One region of the Bacillus sp. FSL H8-0534 genome, then DNA from elsewhere that is predicted to be linked to it. Evidence: riboswitches for the same ligand, from Rfam matches in the RefSeq annotation. Region 1 holds a riboswitch; each other region holds the start of a gene.
What was found. A riboswitch is a leader RNA that binds a small molecule or an ion and turns the genes downstream of it on or off. The one in region 1 is predicted to bind S-adenosylmethionine.
Positions count from the first base shown of each region.

Region 1 (2,206 bases):
TCTTGTGCAGCAATGTTACCTATAACAGGGGCTTTATGAGGATATTACTTTCTGGTTCATATAATAATAGAGTTAAAAAGCTATCTTATGATTTGTAAGATAGCTTTTGTTATATATTAATTTATTTTGAGAGTTAAAGAGTTCTTATAAATTATACAGTTGTTTATCTATTATCCAGCGAATTGTACAGCAGTTTTTGCATGTAAAAAAGCAGTATCAAATACAGGAATAGAAATGTCTTTCTGTGAAATAAGTAACGGTATTTCTGTACAACCTAATAAAATTCCTTCTGCACCATTTTCAATAAGTTTTTGAATGATTTGTAAGAAACGTACTTTAGATTGCTGTGAAATAATCCCTTTACTCAATTCTTGAAGAATGACATGATGAATGAAATTTCGTTCATCTTTTTTCGGAATAATTGTTTCAACACCATAATTAGCTAGTCTTGTTTTATAAAAGTCCTGTTCCATTGTTTGTTTTGTTCCAAGTAAACCAATCCGTTTCACATCATGTTCAACAATTTCTTCAGCACTGACATCACCAATATGAAGAAGGGGGATAGAGATTGCTTGTTCTACTTCTTCCGCAAATTGATGTACTGTATTTGAGCACATAAGTATACAATCTGCACCGGAACACTCTATTTTTTTTGCTACTTGAACGAGTTGATTTTGCACTTCCTCATATTGTTGATTTTGTAATAAATTTGTCACTTCGCCAAAATCCATGCTATATAGAACAAGCTTTGCATTATGATTATACTGAGATAGAGTTAGTGTATTAATATGTTTATAATAAAGAGACGTTGATTCCCAACTTAATCCACCAATTAATCCGATTACTTTCATGTCAAATTCCTCCCGTTAACATGTTTTGTTATGCTAATTATTCCATAATTCCGATAAGAATACAATGATTTATTAGATTGTTTTAAGAAAAATAAAAATAGTGAGAAAAATATTGAAATTAACTTGCGTTAATGCAATAATACAAATTACAAACGAATACTTATCCAGAGAGGTGGAGGGAACGGCCCTATGAAACCTCAGCAACCCCTATTTATTCATACAAATAGGAAGGTGCTAATTCCGCAAAAGACATATTGTCTTTTGAAAGATAAGAGGATCATATCTCAATAAAAAATGACCTCTTATAAAAGAGGTCATTTTTTATTGAGAAATTGAGAAGAAAGGAAGTGAAGACGCATAATTTAATTTTCTTATACATATAGGACTAATATAAACTAACTAGAATGAAAGGGGAATTCATATGAACAAATTATCTACAAAATTAGTCGTAGCAATTGGAATCGGTTCTGCAATATATGGTGTATTAGGTCTATGGGGATTTTCAATTGCACCAAACACATTTATAAAGCCTGCTTTGGCTATATTAACAATTTTTGGTGCGATTTTCGGGCCGATTGCAGGACTTTTGATTGGTCTTATCGGTCATACAGTGACAGATACCATCGCTGGATGGGGAATATGGTGGGGATGGGTACTTAGCTCAGGTATTATTGGATTTACGATGGGACTTGTACAAAAACGAGCAAGTTTCAGTGTGAAAAATGGAACATTTCGTAATCGAGATATTTCATATTTTGCTATAACAGGTTTAATCGGGATTGTCGTTGCAATCATATTTGCCGGTGCTTTTGATATTATCGTTATGGGTGAACCTTTGGATAAAATTGTTATTCAAGTATTCGGTGCAACGATTGCAGATATCCTTGTGTTCTTAATTCTTGGTTTACCAATCACACTGGGATTAGCGAAAGCAAATAAAAAACATACACATTTGAAGATTGAAAAGTAGGGAGATTACAATGAAGCCGATTATTTCCTTTGAACAATTTACATTTCAATATAAACAAGTGACAGAACCTACTTTAAAGGATGTTACATTCCGTATTTATCCAGGTGAAAAAGTATTGATTGCCGGTCGAAGTGGATCAGGAAAATCAACATTGGCCCATTGTATAAATGGGCTTATCCCTTTTTCATATGAGGGATCAAGTACTGGGAACATTTCAATATGTGGTAAGGATCCGCGAAAAGGTAGTATTTTTGAGCAAAGCAAGCATGTAGGAACTATTTTACAAGATCAAGATTCTCAGTTTATTGGTTTAACCGTAGGAGAAGATGTTGCTTTCTCATTAGAAAACGATTGTGTAGAACAGGAGAAAATGAAGGCTGTTGTT
Region 1 covers NZ_JBBOUC010000001.1:481,609-483,814, forward strand. The annotation lists gene MHH71_RS02685 (PAS domain-containing sensor histidine kinase) at 1-39, shown strand, start outside; gene MHH71_RS02690 (aspartate/glutamate racemase family protein) at 171-851, opposite strand; SAM riboswitch class I at 1,009-1,126, shown strand; gene MHH71_RS02695 (ECF-type riboflavin transporter substrate-binding protein) at 1,273-1,821, shown strand; gene MHH71_RS02700 (ABC transporter ATP-binding protein) at 1,832-2,206, shown strand, end outside.

Region 2 (2,206 bases), 4.1 Mb from region 1:
ATAACGAAGTAGCTTTCCAAGTAGCAATGGATAAGAAAGTCCATATAATTCCGATGAAGCGTATGCGCCGCTTACAGCAGGATGTGCCATAATTGGAATCGATATATCATCATCTTCCGCAAGTGATTGCAATACATCTAATCCATACGAGAATACATTGAACAGAAGAATATCTGCACCAGCTGTGGCGGCACGTTTTGCATTTTCTTTAAGATCATATGTACGTCCTGTTAAATTCACTGCATATAAAGTCTTATGACCATATGTTTCGTATACAGACAGTAACACTTCTTTTCCAGAATGAATTCGTTTTGTGAGCGGTGTTAATGGATTTTCAAACAAAATTTCATCATCTTTTACAATATCTACACCACCAATTGCTTGATCACGGAGCTGTGTTTTTAAATATCCTATATTGCGTCCAAGCATTCCTTTGAAGATGCTCATCAGAAGTGGACGGTCGTGAATTTGTAAGAGATTTCGAATGCCCTCAATGCCAAATTTAGGGCCAGGGAAAAGTTCTTTTAAGTCATCTGAAAATGTTAAATCAATCAGTTTAACTTCGCCATCTAGTGATAATTTTCCAAATGTTGTTGTCAAAATAGCTGGTAAATCAGGGCTGAAATTTAGTGATGGATAATGAATTTTAATGAGTCCACGTGTCGCTTTTTTTCCGAGATACGTATTTACATGCTCTTGTTCTTCTAATTGTTCTACATGAATGACATTGCCTTTATGTTGTTTTAATTGTTCTTGTAATAAGTGTGGTAAATGAGTCCATGAACCAATTGTTAAACCGAGAGCAATTTGTTCTGCTTTTTGGTTTAAATTATGAGAATCATCATGGATTAAATAGGTTGCTGTTATTCCACTCATTTTTATAACCTCCTAGTTAAATAAAAAAACCTCTCAGCTAAGGAGAGGTTTTTTTACAACCAGCTCCTTATCTGTCAGCGTAATGCTGCGAGAATTAGCACCGTGCCTACAATTGTAGATCGGTTGCCGGGTTTCGTCGGGCTCGTCCCTCCACCTGCTCTTGATAAGAAGTATTTAGAAATGTTTGAATTTTTACGATATCTGAATTTTGACAGAGTTTTTTTAGAATGTCAATGGTTTTTTGAAAATTTTTAATTTCTGGATTCTTTGAACAGCTTCTTGTAGTCGCTCTTCTGTATGTAGTAATCCAATACGAACGTAGCCTTCGCCATGTTTGCCGAATCCAACTCCAGGTGCAACTGCTACATGTGCTTGTTCTAGTAATACATCGGCAAACTGTTCAGATGAAAAACCATGGGGAACGGGAAGCCAAGCGAAAAAAGAGCCTTTTGGTGCGACTACATTCCAGCCGATTGATTGACAAGCTGAAATAAGGGCATTTCTTCTAGATTCATAGCGATCAACTAGTTCAGTTACACAAGATTGTGAACTTAATAGTGCCTCACGAGCAGCCTCTTGTACAGCGCCAAAAATGCTGACATACATATGATCTTGCAATAAATTGATTGTTTCAATTACACTTTGGTTACCGATAGCAAAGGCGATGCGCCAACCAGCCATATTAAATGTTTTTGATAATGTATAAACTTCAATGCCAACATCTTTCGCGCCATTTGCTTGTAAGAAGCTAGTTGGCTTGTTACCATCAAAACCAATTGCTCCATAAGCAAAGTCATGAACCACTAAAATATCATTTTCATTTGCAAATGTAATTGTTTCCTCAAAGAACTCTTTTGATGCGACAGCACCAGTTGGATTGTTAGGATAATTTAAAAACATCAATTTCGCTTGTTTGGCAATAGTATCATCGATTTTAGTGTAATCTGGTAAGAAATCATTTTCTGCTAATAACGGCATCGTTTCAAATTTTGCTTTTGCTAAAGCGACACCTGATAAATAGTCAGGATATCCTGGATCGGGTACAAGAATTGGATCGCCAGGATTTGTAAAACAAATCGGTAATTCAACCAGCCCTACTTTTCCGCCAAATAAAACAGCAACTTCTGTTTTAGGGTTTACTTTGACTCCATATTCACGTTCATAGAACGTTGCAACGGCTGTTTTTAAGCTTTCATGTCCGCGAAATGGCGGATATTTATGATGAATTGCTTTTTCTGCTGCACGTTGTAAAGCTGTTACGATATGCGGCGGTGTTGGTTGATCTGGATTGCCTTGCCCTAGATTGATAACATCGTGACCTGCTTCAACT
Region 2 covers NZ_JBBOUC010000001.1:4,562,129-4,564,334, forward strand. The annotation lists gene mtnW (2,3-diketo-5-methylthiopentyl-1-phosphate enolase) at 1-876, opposite strand, end outside; SAM riboswitch class I at 941-1,046, opposite strand; gene MHH71_RS23365 (pyridoxal phosphate-dependent aminotransferase) at 1,099-2,206, opposite strand, start outside.
Region 2: it holds a riboswitch for S-adenosylmethionine, as region 1 does, so the genes downstream of both, mtnW (2,3-diketo-5-methylthiopentyl-1-phosphate enolase) here and MHH71_RS02695 (ECF-type riboflavin transporter substrate-binding protein) in region 1, are expected to answer to the same signal.

Region 3 (2,206 bases), 3.4 Mb from region 1:
GTAAGTCTAACATTTTGATGATACCAGCTGGGCGAAGATCGAAGTTGTTACGAACTAGTTCTACTAGTACTTCTTCAGATACTTTACCAGTGCCGAATGTATCAACTGAAATTGATACTGGTTGTGCCACGCCGATTGCGTATGCAAGTTGTACTTCTGCTTTTTCAGCAAGACCAGCTGCTACGATGTTTTTCGCAACATAACGAGCTGCGTATGCTGCAGAACGGTCAACTTTTGTTGCATCTTTACCAGAGAATGCACCGCCGCCGTGACGAGCGTATCCGCCGTAAGTATCAACGATAATTTTGCGTCCTGTTAAACCAGCATCCCCTTGTGGTCCACCGATTACGAAGCGCCCCGTTGGGTTAATGAAGAATTTCGTTTCCTCATCCATTAATTCTGCTGGTACTACAGCTTTGATTACGTGCTCTTTTAAGTCGCGATCGATTTGTTCCCATGTAGCTTCTGGATGATGCTGTGTAGAAATTACAATTGTATCGATGCGTACTGGTTTACCATTTTCATCATACTCAACTGTAACTTGCGTTTTACCGTCTGGACGTAAATATTCTAATGTTTCATCTTTACGAACTTCCGTTAAACGACGAGCTAATTTGTGAGCAAGTGAGATTGGAAGTGGCATTAATTCTTTTGTTTCATTACATGCGAAACCAAACATTAAACCTTGGTCCCCTGCACCAATTGCCTCAATCTCAGCGTCAGTCATTTGACCTTCACGTGCTTCTAACGCTTGGTCAACACCCATAGCGATGTCAGCAGATTGCTCATCGATAGATGTTAAAACTGCACAAGTTTCTGCATCGAATCCGTATTTTGCACGAGTGTAACCGATACCTTGAATTGTTTCACGAACGATTTTTGGAATATCTACATAAGTAGAAGTCGTAATTTCCCCCGCTACCAATACTAAACCAGTTGTTACTGTTGTTTCACAAGCTACACGTGCATTTGCGTCTTTTGCTAAGATCGCGTCTAAAATTGAATCAGAAATTTGGTCACAAATTTTATCTGGATGTCCTTCAGTTACAGACTCAGATGTGAACAGATGACGTTGTTTTGTCATGTGGTAAACCTCCCTACAGTAATCGTATATATTGTACGGAACTCATCCTTAATTTGCCACAAACTGCGACATTCATTTATTCTCCCACACAAGTATAAAGAAAAACCTTTCCTATATAGAGGAAAGGTTTGATTTGCTACTTGCATACTGCTTTTTGCCCTTCGCTCTTATCGTTCGAGACCGTTCGCCTCGCACAGGTTTTAGCACCTATTCACTTGTTTATTACCGTTACAAGTGAGGTTGCTGGGCTTCATCGGGCCTGTCCCTCCGCCAGCTCGGGATAAGAGAGTATCCGTCCCAACCTATACTAAAGAAATGATATTCATTTGTCAATTAATATTCACATATTCCTACAAGTTTTTCGCATTATTTGTTGGACGAAATATAAATAGGAAAATAATACATTCGCACAAACAAAAATAAATAAATAGTATACATTATTTATATGATTGTGTTATACTCTTGATGGGGATTACGAGAAATATTTCATTAAAATGAAAAGGATGGTATATAAATATGAGTACTGTGAATGTCCAAATTGGATTACACGAATTACTGAACGGAAGCAATGCACAGGTTCAATTAAGCGTTCCACAATTAGTGGAAAAAGTACTAATGAGAAATGAAGGAAAATTAACTTCTACTGGTGCCGTCTCTGCTTCTACAGGAAAATATACAGGACGTTCTCCTAAAGATAAATTTATTGTGAAAGAAGCGTCGGTTGCCGATAAGATTGCTTGGGGACCTGTAAATCAACCGATTTCTGAAGAACATTTTAATAAATTATATACAAAAGTATTAGAATACTTAAAGGAAAAAGAAGAATTATTCGTATTTAAAGGATTCGCTGGTGCTGATCGTAACTATCGTCTTCCATTACAAGTTGTTAACGAATATGCATGGCACAATTTATTTGTACATCAATTATTTATTCGTCCAACTGAAGAAGAATTAACAAATCATGAAGCTGAGTTCACAATTGTTTCTGCACCAAGCTTTAAAGCAGATCCAGAGATCGACGGTACAAACTCTGAAGCATTCATCATGGTTTCATTTGAAAAACGCATCGTATTAATCGGTGGTACGGAATACGCTGGAGAAATGAAAAAATCAATCTTCTCT
Region 3 covers NZ_JBBOUC010000001.1:3,892,904-3,895,109, reverse strand. The annotation lists gene metK (methionine adenosyltransferase) at 1-1,084, opposite strand, end outside; SAM riboswitch class I at 1,249-1,371, opposite strand; gene pckA (phosphoenolpyruvate carboxykinase (ATP)) at 1,601-2,206, shown strand, end outside.
Region 3: it holds a riboswitch for S-adenosylmethionine, as region 1 does, so the genes downstream of both, metK (methionine adenosyltransferase) here and MHH71_RS02695 (ECF-type riboflavin transporter substrate-binding protein) in region 1, are expected to answer to the same signal.

Region 4 (2,206 bases), 320 kb from region 1:
ATAAATTAAATTCATAAAATATGCACCACAAAAAATAGTAAATTAAAAATCCTCTATTTGAATGAAAACCCTTTATAGCACGAATCAATTGTTGAGAAAAGTGCCTTCTTTCAAATGAACTCAAATATAATGATTTAAAATAGATTATTTTTTAGAAGTATGGATAATGCACGGGGGCCAGTACAAATGAAACAAAATAAGAAAAGTAAAAAAAGAAGAGTCTTGCAAGTGTTCTTGCTCATGGTTAGTTCTATCATTCTATTTGTAAGTTATGCAGCTTACGATATTTGGAGTTATCGCTTTAAAACGGATGAGGTGGATACAGATGCTGCTATTGTACTAGGAGCAGCTTCTTGGAACGGAAAACCATCTCCTGTATTTCGTGAAAGAATCAATCATGCGATTTCTTTGTATAAGAATGGAAGTATTAAAAAAATTATTTTTACAGGTGGTACTAAATTTGAAGCAGAGCAGGAAGAAGCACGTACTGCGAAAGCGTATGCATTAAAGCATAACGTAAAGGATGAAGATATATTAATTGAAACACAGTCGCGTTTTACAGAAGATAATTTAAAGAATGCGAAACAGGTTGGAATTGATAATGGCTTACATACGTATACGATTGTAAGTGATCCTCTTCATATGAAGCGAGCGATGAGAATAGCGAAGCATATTGGGATAGATGCATATGCATCACCAACGCCAACATCAGCATATAAAACATTAGATACGGAAATTCCATTTTTCTTTAAAGAATTATGTTCTTATATTGGATATGTTGCATCGTTACCTTTGCGTATATTGAAAGGTGATTAAAAAATAAAGAAAAGGATAGACAAAGGTAGAGTGGTTCTACGGAGTCTATCCTTTTTTTATGCAAATATGCTTTGGATTTTCTATAACTTTACAAATTATAGAAAAAACTTTCAATAAAAACCTTGTATTTTCATCGGAATAGTGACACACTAGAATGCATAATCAAATATAATCTTATCGAGAGAAGTGGAGGGAACGGCCCAATGAAGCTTCAGCAACCTATCTGTAATAAAAAAGGTGCTAATTCCGAGTAGATAAGAAGGAAAAGAGATGACAACCTTCTTAATATGTAAGGTTGTTTTTTAGTAGGAGGAGAAGGGATGAAACGTTTATTTTTTGCACTTGTAAGTATTGTATGTAGTTTATTTATCATTACGGGTTGCACGCAGACATCAGGGGGCGATCAAAAAGAAATTCGTTTAGGTTTTACACCTGGTCCGTACAGTGATCAAGTGAAAAAAGCGGTACAACCGTACTTAGAGAAAAAGGGATACAAAATTAAAATTGTTGAGTTTAATTCACCAAACGAAACAAATCCAGCATTAACGAATAAGGATATTGATGCAAATATATTTCAAAGTACTGCTTTTATGAAGTCTTACGCAAAAGAAAATAATGCGGAAATTTCAAGTATTATTCAAGTTCCATCAGCACCTCAAGGTGTATACTCTGAGAAACATAAATCATTAGATGATTTGAAAGATGGAATGAAGATTGGGGTACCAAATGATCCAGTTAATTTAGAACGGGCATTACGTATTTTAGAAGGGATTGGCTGGGTGAAATTAAAAGGAAATGTAAATATTTTAACAATTTCCGAAAAAGATATAACGTTTAAAAAGAAAGATTTCAAATTAGTACCACTTGAATCACCACAAATCCCAAGGGCAATGAAAGATTTAGATTACGGCATTATTAACGGAAATCTTGTCATTTCATCTGGACATAAGTTAAAAGAGGCACTGGAATTAGAAAAAACACCTTCACAACATAGAATTATTGTTACGGTTCGTGATGAAGATAAAGAAAAACAATTTGCGAAAGATTTAATTGAAGCATACCATTCACCAGAGTTCAAAAAGATGATTCAGTCTGAAGAACAATTTGAAGGGTTTGTGCTTCCTGACTACTTAAAGTAAAGGAGATCTTGACATGACATTATCATTTATAGAAACAGAAGAACAAGCTCTCGTATTGGAGAAGATAACAGAATTCATTCCGCAATTTGCAGGAAGGGAACATCAACTGAGCGAACTAGGCTCTTTTCCTTTTGAAAATATTAAAGACTTACAAAGTATTGGTTATACAAAGTTAACTCTTCCGAAGGATTTTGGTGGGAAGGCAATTTCATTATATGATTTTGTTTTATTTCAAGAGAAGATTGCAGAGG
Region 4 covers NZ_JBBOUC010000001.1:157,093-159,298, forward strand. The annotation lists gene MHH71_RS00935 (YdcF family protein) at 187-816, shown strand; SAM riboswitch class I at 988-1,077, shown strand; gene MHH71_RS00940 (MetQ/NlpA family ABC transporter substrate-binding protein) at 1,137-1,955, shown strand; gene MHH71_RS00945 (acyl-CoA dehydrogenase family protein) at 1,969-2,206, shown strand, end outside.
Region 4: it holds a riboswitch for S-adenosylmethionine, as region 1 does, so the genes downstream of both, MHH71_RS00940 (MetQ/NlpA family ABC transporter substrate-binding protein) here and MHH71_RS02695 (ECF-type riboflavin transporter substrate-binding protein) in region 1, are expected to answer to the same signal.